4 regions of the Novimethylophilus sp. genome follow, and region 1 is predicted to be linked to each of the others. Evidence: riboswitches for the same ligand, from Rfam matches in the RefSeq annotation. Region 1 holds a riboswitch; each other region holds the start of a gene.

Region 1 (2,201 bases):
AATACGAAGCCGTTGCCGTCGGGATAGCGGGCTATATCCTGCAACGAATCGCGCATCGCAGCCAATGCCTTCGGGCTCACGCCGAGCGGGTTCTCGTTGGATGCCAGCTTGACGATATCGCCTTCATCCAGCCCCATCTCGCGCGCCAGTTCGGAAATCGGTTTCCCCGGTTGATAGGGAGCGATCGCCCGCACATACTCAGGCGCGAGTTCAGACAAAGTTTTCACGAGGGTTTCCTGATGACTTACGCAAAATGAATTGATTGCCGGACACGAACCCGGCAATCAGCAAGCATTAATTCTGCGATTTTAAATGAGAAAGCTTGCGCTGGATATTGCGCGCAATCATTGCGTCAGTTTTTCTTTGAAAAAGATTGCACATATTTATCCAATTCGGCGGAAGCCGGCCGGATATCCGGTGAAATCGATACGCGGGCGAATTCAATGACCATCCTCACCGGATAACCGTTCAGATGCGCAATAATGCCGGTCTTGATACAGGTAAAAAATTGCTCCTCGTCTTCCGCAATATTCTGCAACAGCTTGGAAGCGGGGCCCAGGAAACCATATGCCAGCAAAATGCCGAGAAAGGTGCCCACCAGCGCGGCGGCAATCTTGTGCCCAAGCTCATCCTGCGGACCGCCTATCGACGCCATCGTGATCACGACACCCATAACGGCGGCAACGATCCCGAACGCCGGCAGCGACTCCGCGAGATACGTCAACGCTTCAACAGGCTTGTTTGCCGAATGGGCCGCCGATTCCAGATCGATATCGATCAGATTCTCGATTTCATAGGCATTCATGTTGCCGCTGACCATGATCAGGAAATAATCACAAATAAATTCGACAGTGCGCTTATCCGCCAGTACCTTGGGAAATTTTTCGAAAATGGGACTGTTATAAGGGGCGTCGATATCGGGCTCTATTCCTATCATCCCTTCTTTGCGAATTTTCATCAGGATTGCATACAACAAGGCCAGCGTTTCCGCATAAAACTCCTTGGTGTATTGCGAGCCGCGCAGTATCCTGCCTGCGGCGAGCAGGCACTTCTTCAGTATTCTGCGCGGATTGGATATAAGGAAGGCGCCGAAACCGGCTCCGCCGATGATGACCAGTTCCGCGGGCTGGTATAACGCCGCGATGCGGCCTTCCTCCATGGAGTAGCCGCCCAAAACGCCTACGACGACGATGATGGAACCGAGAATAATGTTCATGTCTACTGCCGATCGCGGACGCTAGCTTGTCACCGGAGTGAATGGCGACGGTCCGCCGCAGTGCGCGGCCATGATAGCCGCAGACATACGTACTGGCGGTCCCGCCGTCATGGAGAATATCTCTTTAGACCGGTGACTTTGCGCCCTTGCTTTTCAGCAAGTTTGCCCTGTTCAGTAAAAGGGTGATTCTACTTGAGTAAAGTGAAGTGTCAATATCGATGCCGCCAAGTGGCGGCCGTCAGATTACCGCTATTGGATACGACCCCAGCACCTTGATGAATGCCGCGTGTTTTTCCAGTTCGGCCAGTGCGCGTGCGACCTTCCCGTCGTTGCGATGGCCTTCGATGTCGACAAAGAATACATACTCCCACAGCCCGGTATAAGAAGGCCGCGATTCCAGCTTGGTCATGCTGACGCCATTTTCGGCCAGCGGCGCGAGCAATTTGACAACGGCGCCGGGCACATTGCGCGTCGCCATCGCCAGCGAGGTTTTGTCGCGTCCCGAGGCTGCCACGTCATGCGTGGCCAGCACCAGAAAACGCGTGGTATTGCGCGGGTCGTCCTCTATGCTTTCCGCAAGCAGGCTGAGGCCGAACAGTTCGCCGGCGCGCCGGCTGGCGATTGCCGCAACCCCCTCGTTTTCGGCCGCCAGGCGTGCCGCTTCGGAATTACTGGCCACCGCTTCGCGCTCGACACCCGCCAGGTTCTGGTTCAGCCATTCGTGGCATTGCGCCAGCGATTGCGCGTGGGAATATACCTTGCGGATGGAATATCTATCGGTTTGTCTGGACAGCAGATTGTGATGCACCGGCAGTTCGATCTCACCGCAAATATTGAGCGCACTTTGCAATAGCAAATCCAGCGTGCGGCCGATCGCGCCCTCGGTGGAATTCTCTACCGGCACCACGCCGTAATCCGCCTTGCCCGCCTCCACCGCGCGGAACACCTCATCGATGGAAGCACACTGCACCGGGTTGGACAGGCC
Region 2 (2,201 bases), on a different contig from region 1:
GGCGGATAAACGCCCAGCGACTTGATCAGCAGCCTGAGTATGGTTGAGTCGAACTTTTGCGGCTGCGTGACATACATATGCGACAGCGCTTCATACGGCGTCATCGCGTCGGCCGGATTCGCCGGATTGCACAGGTTTTCGTAATCGTTGACGATCCCCAAGAGGCGCGCCAGCGGATCGATCTGCGCTTCCTTCAGATGCTTGGGATAACCCGAACCATCGACGTATTCGTGATGCTGCAGGATGATTCTGGCGATGCGCTCGGACATGCCGGATTGTAGCGCCAGCCGCGACCCCAGTTCGCAATGCATGTCTATGAACGATTTATTGAGTGGGCTTTCCGCCTTGCCGATATCGTGAAAGATCGCCGCCAGCCCCAGTTCGCGCGCATCCTCGTCGGACATGTCGAGCGCTTTCGCCAGCATCAGCGCAAGTACGGTCACGTTGAGCGAATGTACATAATTTTCCTGCTGGGAATGATTGCTGCCGACGGCGTGCAGCACCACGTCACTTTCCGTAAGTGCCGACTTCACCATCTGGTTGACCAGTAATTCCGCCTCTTCGCGGGCGCTCGCCGGATGAGCCGATAAATTACGCGTGACAGCCCGCACCCGATGGGCATCCACGACGAATTTCCGCTCGCAGGAGAGAATGATATCGTTAAGCTGTTTGAGGCGGTTCGAACGCTTCTGCAGATCCAGCGCGGGCGATACCGGTACTGCGACCTTCATGGGTGCCCATGCGGCCGGTACCGTTGGCGGCAGCAGCGGTTCGCAATCGCTGCGCAGTGGATCGTAACGCAACTGTTTCAGCTTCAGGGCGCGAATTTTCTCGATCTGGCCTTCATCTTTGATCTTGAAGTTGCTGAAGGTGAAAGGATGGCCCATCCAGCCCAGGTCGAGATGGATATAGAGGCCGACACACAACTGGTCCGGGTGGATGTAATGCGATTTCATTTTCATGACGGTCTCCTGCAAACGGGGCATTTGCCCGAGCACGAGGCTCAACATCAAGCAATGCCGTATGGAACCAGCGCGCCTCACTCGTCACGTCCGGAACTCCACATTCAAATCCAGAAACTTCCGATCAAGGATAAGGATGCAACGAAATCTGACGGGGACCTGGAACAAGGCCTGTACCGGCAGCCCCGCCGTCATAGGAATATCCCTTAGACCGGAAACTTTGCGTCCCCACCTTTCGATGGGTTTGCCTTTAATTGACCATGGCACGAACAATCGGGCACAAAAAACACGGTCAAATACTAATGCCTAAGTCTTTCCTAAATCGACCAGCAGATGCAAAACATTAACGACAAACGGAAAGCCATACCCGATAAGCGGCATTTCAGGCACAAGCGATGTGACCATTTTTATCGGGAATAGTTACACAGAGGTTACGCGGTATGCGTACTCAAGGTAGAATTACGTCCTTCGCCGGGGTGACGGAATTGGTAGACGTAGCGGACTTAAAATCTGTTTTGTCAAGTCATTTTTTCTTGTGCCGCCTAGGCGGAAGGTTAATAGTGACAACGGTTTGCGAGCATTCAAGGCGTAGCTTCGCGGCTCGGCTTGATGGCCAGGAGCCAAGCAGGAGCCAGCGGAAAGAGGTGTAGGCTCCATAGCATCGTGCAATGCCCGAGTGGTGAAATCGGTAGACACAAGGGACTTAAACAATTTGAGCCTTCGGGGGGAAACGCCCGAAGTGAAGCCCGTCAAAGTCGGCGAAAGCCCTGGATGCCCCTGCATCCGAGCCAACGCCGAGCCAAGCCCAGGCCCAGCGCTTGGGAAGGTGTAGAGAGCAGACGGCGGGCACCTACGGCCGCAAGGCTATGGTGAAGGCGTGCTCCAGACCACGAACAGCGCATGCGCTGGCGGCGAAAGCCGAAGTGGTAAGAAAATCCCTCGCCGTAAGGCGTGCCGGTTCGATTCCGGCCTCGGGCACCATCCAAAGCCGCTCCTGTTCACACAGAGGCGGCTCTTTTTTTGCGCTCAAGGCTGCGTGGCATGTTTCAACGCCAAGCACTTTTCCAGATAGCTGTCTGAGAACGCACGGAGGTTTACGCGGCGCACCGATTGTTCCGCTTGAGAACCTGGGTACTCGCGGTGGGGCAGGCAACGGGCTAGCGCAGTACCAAGCTGCGCGTGAAGGCGACCGTCCGGATTCAACTCCCAAGCGCCATTGGCTCGCCCGTCCGGTAGCAT
Region 3 (2,201 bases), on a different contig from region 1:
CAGCTCCTCGGTGCGCTCCGCCAGTTCTTGCTGGGTGCGCTTGAAGGCGGTGATATCGGAAAACTCCACGATGAAATGCGTCACCGCGTCATTGTCGTCTTTCACCGAACTGACGTTGATCCAGGCGGGAAACTCCTTGCCGCTCTTGTGGCACAGCCAGGCCTCGCCCTGCCAGCGCCCGCCATTGGCGACGGTCTGCCGGATCGCGGCCAGCGCTTCGGATTGCTGGTCGGCAAATAGATGCTGCCATGGCTTGCCTGCCAGTTCCTCGGGCAGGAAACCGCAGATTTCGATGACCGTCCTGTTCGCATGCAGGACTTTGCCTTTCATGTCGGCGATGAACACCGCCTCGATGTTGCTTTCGAACGCCTGCGACAGCAAGCGCAGCAACTCGTGCTCGCTCTGGAAATAGGCATCCAGCGAGATTTGGGAATCGAGCAATGTTCTTTTGATCAACGCCGACATCGTAGCCAGCAGTTTTTGCTGGTCACCGCCGCAGTGGCGCAGCATTTCGGGCAATATGCTGGCGAGATATCTGCCGTAATCGCCGAGATGCCACTTGGGCTTCAAGCCGGCTGCCTGATGCGCCATGCCCACACGCATCCTGGCCAGCGCATACTCCAGCCCGTACTCGCCGCTGCCGAGCTGTTCGAAATAAGTGAGTTGTTTCTGCTTGAGGCTGGCGAGCTGCCCGGCATCCTGCAGCAGCTTGCCGGCTTCGGCATCGGCCTGCAAACGGGCGTAGAAAGCGTCGGCGAATGCCGCCCCGTCCAGGTCGAGCCGCTGGTGCAGGTCGTTCAGCAGCGCAATGTCCTGTGCACCGAACTCGAGAAAGTCCTTGCGTCGACGAACGTCTTCCGCGTCGAGTCCCATCGACTCGGCCAGGGTCCGATCATCAATGCTGGCATTTACCATGTGATCCATCTCCTCGGTAGCCAAGTGCCGGCAATGGCGAAAGCACTTGCTGTACGGTCCGAAGAAGCAGAGCTAGAGGCAATTCAGGAGGGAGTTCGAGATATCGATGAACCCTGCGACCTGGCAATCCCGCTGTCCCCGACATCATCCTTGGACCGGAAATTTTGCGCCCCCGCCTTACGGTCGGGTTCGCCCTTTTCAGGTAGTGTTAATTTGACATTAGAATGCCAAAACAGCCGGCTGTCAATTTAGCGCGAAAGTCTTGTTTTTCAAGCCTCTGGACGCATGTGCGGGAACAGGATCACGTCGCGGATGCTGGGCGAGTCCGTCAGCAACATCACCAAGCGGTCGATGCCGATGCCACAGCCGCCGGTCGGGGGCATGCCGTATTCCAGCGCGCGAATGTAATCGGCGTCGTAGTACATGGCTTCGTCATCCCCGGCCTCCTTGGCCGCCACCTGCGCCTTGAAACGCTCGGCCTGGTCCTCGGCGTCGTTCAGCTCGGAAAAGCCGTTGGCAATCTCGCGCCCGGTAATGAACAACTCGAAGCGCTCGGTAATGCCGGGACGGGTGTCGGATGCGCGCGCCAGCGGCGATACCTCGACCGGGTAGTCGACGATATAGGTCGGCTGCCACAGCTCGGCTTCCGCGGTCTCCTCGAACAGCGCCAGCTGCAGCGCGCCGAGGCCGGCGTGCGCCAGCGGCTTGACGCCGAATTTGGCCAGCTCGGTCCGGAGGAAATCCGCGTCGTCCAACTGGGCGGCGCTGTATTGCGGCGCGTACTTGAGAATCGCCCCGGTGATCGTCAGGCGCTGGAACGGCTGAGACAGGTCGAGCTCGCGTCCCTGGTACGTCACCACCGCATCCCCGGTCGCAGCCATGGCCGCGGCGCGGATGCAGGCCTCGGTGAAATCCATCAGCCACTGGTAATCGGTATAGGCGGCATAGAATTCCATCATCGTGAATTCCGGATTGTGCCGCACGGAGAGCCCTTCATTGCGGAAATTGCGGTTGATTTCGAACACGCGCTCGAAGCCGCCGACGACCAGGCGCTTGAGATACAGTTCGGGCGCGATGCGCAGGAACATCTGCATGTCCAGCGCATTGTGATGGGTCTTGAACGGCTTGGCCGCCGCGCCGCCGGGGATGGGGTGCAGCATCGGTGTTTCGACTTCGAGGAATTCGTTGTCCAGCATGAAGCTGCGAATCGCGGCGACGACACGGCTACGCGCGATGAAAGTTTGGCGCGTATCCTCGTTCATGATGAGGTCGACGTAGCGCTGGCG
Region 4 (2,201 bases), on a different contig from region 1:
TACGTGGATGCGATGAACCGCATCAAGGACAAGCGCCGCGACATTCCGGTGCAGGCCGCATAACTCGGTCGGATAAAAACAAAAACGGCAGCCTGGGCTGCCGTTTTCTTTTGGCTGTCGGCTGACAGCTAAACGCTGAACTTCGACACTACCGTGCTCAGGTTTTCCGCTTTCTCTTTCAGGCTCTGCGACATGCTGTGGAAGGCATTGGCTTCCTGCGCGTTCTGCTGGGACAAATCCTCGATATAAGTCACCGCTTCGGTAATGCCGCCGACTGCGGTTTCCTGCTGCGACGCCAGTGTGGCGATGGTGTCTGACATGCCGACGATGGTTTTGACCGAAGTCAGAATACCTTGCAGCGCCGCATCCGCAGATTTGGCATTACCGGCGGCGGTAGCCGCATCGCCCTGCTTTTCGCACACCGTCCTGGATACCTGCTGCGCCTTGTTCTGCAGGCTGGTGATAATCTGGTTGATTTCTTCGGTGGACTTGCCGGTACGCTGCGACAGATTGCGCACCTCGTCGGCCACCACAGCGAATCCCCGTCCGGCTTCGCCGGCGCGTGCGGCTTCGATCGCGGCATTCAGCGCCAGCAGATTGGTTTGCTCGGAAATATCGCGTATCACCTGCATCACGGTGCTGATCTTGTTGATTTCGTCTTGCAGCGAGGCAATCGACTCGGCGATGCCCTGCACATCGCTGGAAATATGCTCCAGCGCATGGATGGTCTCACCCACCACCGCACTGCCGCTGACCGCCGATGTATTGGCTTCGCGCGCCGTTGCCGCGACATTGGAGGCATGCAACGAGACATCCTTGATCTGATCCGCCAGATGCATGATGCTGTCGGCAATCTGGTGGGTACGCTCGCCCTGGCTGGCAATGGCTTCCTTGGTGCGCGAAGAGATGCCGCTCATGTCCGTCGCAGCGCCGTTGAGGTCCACCGCGGTGTCGCGCAGCGTCAGGATCAGCTTGGCAGTGCCTTTGCGAGCGTTGTCATATTCGTAGCCCATCCAGGCGAAATCGTCCTTGCCGTTGAGGCCGAATTTCTTCGAAAGATTGCCTGCCGCCATTGTTTGCAGAGCCCCGACGATGGCCGTGGCACGCCGCGCGGCGCGCATGCCGAACCATAGCGCCGTGAAGATATTCAAAATCAGAAAGGCAATGGTTACCGGCAGCGAATTGACGAAATAACTCACGACAAAGGCAATCGTCACCAGTGCGGAAAGAATCAGGAACTGCTTGCGCAGATTAAGATTCTCAACCAATTTTTCCAATATTGAATTCATGATGCCAAGATCTCCTCGTGAGGCATGGCCAGATCGACATCAGGAATGGCGTGATAGCACTGACACCGCCCACCCTTTGGTGGGGAGCAAGAAGTGTCGTCCGGCAATCCCGCTATCCTGAAATACCGCCATGGACCGGTAATTTTGCGCCCCTGCCTTACGGCCAGGCTCGCCTTTATCAAACGATGTGGTGGGATTATGGAAGCTGTGTGCCCGTTAGTCAACAACTCCGCTCCTAGAGCGGAGTTCGGGCCAGCTTGCCAGAAATTCGGCGGCAGCGGAGATTCCTTGCGCCGGATGCCTATCCAGTTCCGATTGGAACGGCAACGTTGCGATGCGTGGCGCCGGCAGACGCTGTTCGAGCGTTGCGATATTGTCCCGCAATGCCGGCATTGCGGGCTCGACCTGATTCGCCACCCAGCCTGCCAGGCGCAAGCCGGACCGCGAGACTGCATCGCTGCTCAGCAAAGCATGGTTGAGGCAGCCCAGGCGCATGCCGACCACCAGAACGACCGGCAGCTGCAGCGCGACGGCCAGATCGGCGGTGTCCTGGCTGTCGTTGAGCGGCACGCGAAAGCCTCCCACCCCTTCCACGATCACGACGTCGGCCTGGGCCTGCAGCATGGCGAATCTTTCCAGTATCGGCTCCAGCCGGATATGCGTTCCAGCCATGGCGGCGGCGATATGCGGCGCCAACGGCGGCTCGAAAGCGTAGGGATTGACCGCGTCCCGGTCCGCCTCGACGTTGCCCGACGCCAGCAGTTGCGCGACGTCATCCGATACCAGCCTGCCGTGTTCGCTGCGGCATCCGGCCGCGACCGGCTTCATGCCAACCGCGCGCAGGCCCTGAGCCGCAAACGCACGCAGCAAGGCGCAGCTGACGAAGGTTTTGCCGATGCCGGTATCGGTGCC

The links. Region 1 has a riboswitch for cyclic di-GMP ahead of motA (flagellar motor stator protein MotA). Riboswitches for the same ligand answer to the same signal wherever they lie in the genome.
Region 2: linked by a shared signal. The riboswitch ahead of VGK14_RS06000 (HD-GYP domain-containing protein) and the one ahead of motA (flagellar motor stator protein MotA) in region 1 are both predicted to bind cyclic di-GMP.
Region 3: linked by a shared signal. The riboswitch ahead of VGK14_RS13380 (sensor histidine kinase) and the one ahead of motA (flagellar motor stator protein MotA) in region 1 are both predicted to bind cyclic di-GMP.
Region 4: linked by a shared signal. The riboswitch ahead of VGK14_RS00810 (methyl-accepting chemotaxis protein) and the one ahead of motA (flagellar motor stator protein MotA) in region 1 are both predicted to bind cyclic di-GMP.

What each region holds. Positions count from the first base shown of each region.
Region 1 is NZ_DASXVH010000098.1:5,550-7,750, reverse strand. It holds gene hisC (histidinol-phosphate transaminase) at 1-227, opposite strand, end outside; gene motA (flagellar motor stator protein MotA) at 353-1,216, opposite strand; cyclic di-GMP riboswitch class I at 1,308-1,393, opposite strand; gene pheA (prephenate dehydratase) at 1,455-2,201, opposite strand, start outside.
Region 2 is NZ_DASXVH010000042.1:1,242-3,442, forward strand. It holds gene VGK14_RS06000 (HD-GYP domain-containing protein) at 1-962, opposite strand, end outside; cyclic di-GMP riboswitch class I at 1,138-1,221, opposite strand; gene VGK14_RS06005 (hypothetical protein) at 1,989-2,201, opposite strand, start outside.
Region 3 is NZ_DASXVH010000090.1:24,556-26,756, forward strand. It holds gene VGK14_RS13380 (sensor histidine kinase) at 1-915, opposite strand, end outside; cyclic di-GMP riboswitch class I at 1,035-1,119, opposite strand; gene lysS (lysine--tRNA ligase) at 1,185-2,201, opposite strand, start outside.
Region 4 is NZ_DASXVH010000010.1:32,745-34,945, forward strand. It holds gene panD (aspartate 1-decarboxylase) at 1-63, shown strand, start outside; gene VGK14_RS00810 (methyl-accepting chemotaxis protein) at 129-1,289, opposite strand; cyclic di-GMP riboswitch class I at 1,389-1,473, opposite strand; gene bioD (dethiobiotin synthase) at 1,506-2,201, opposite strand, start outside.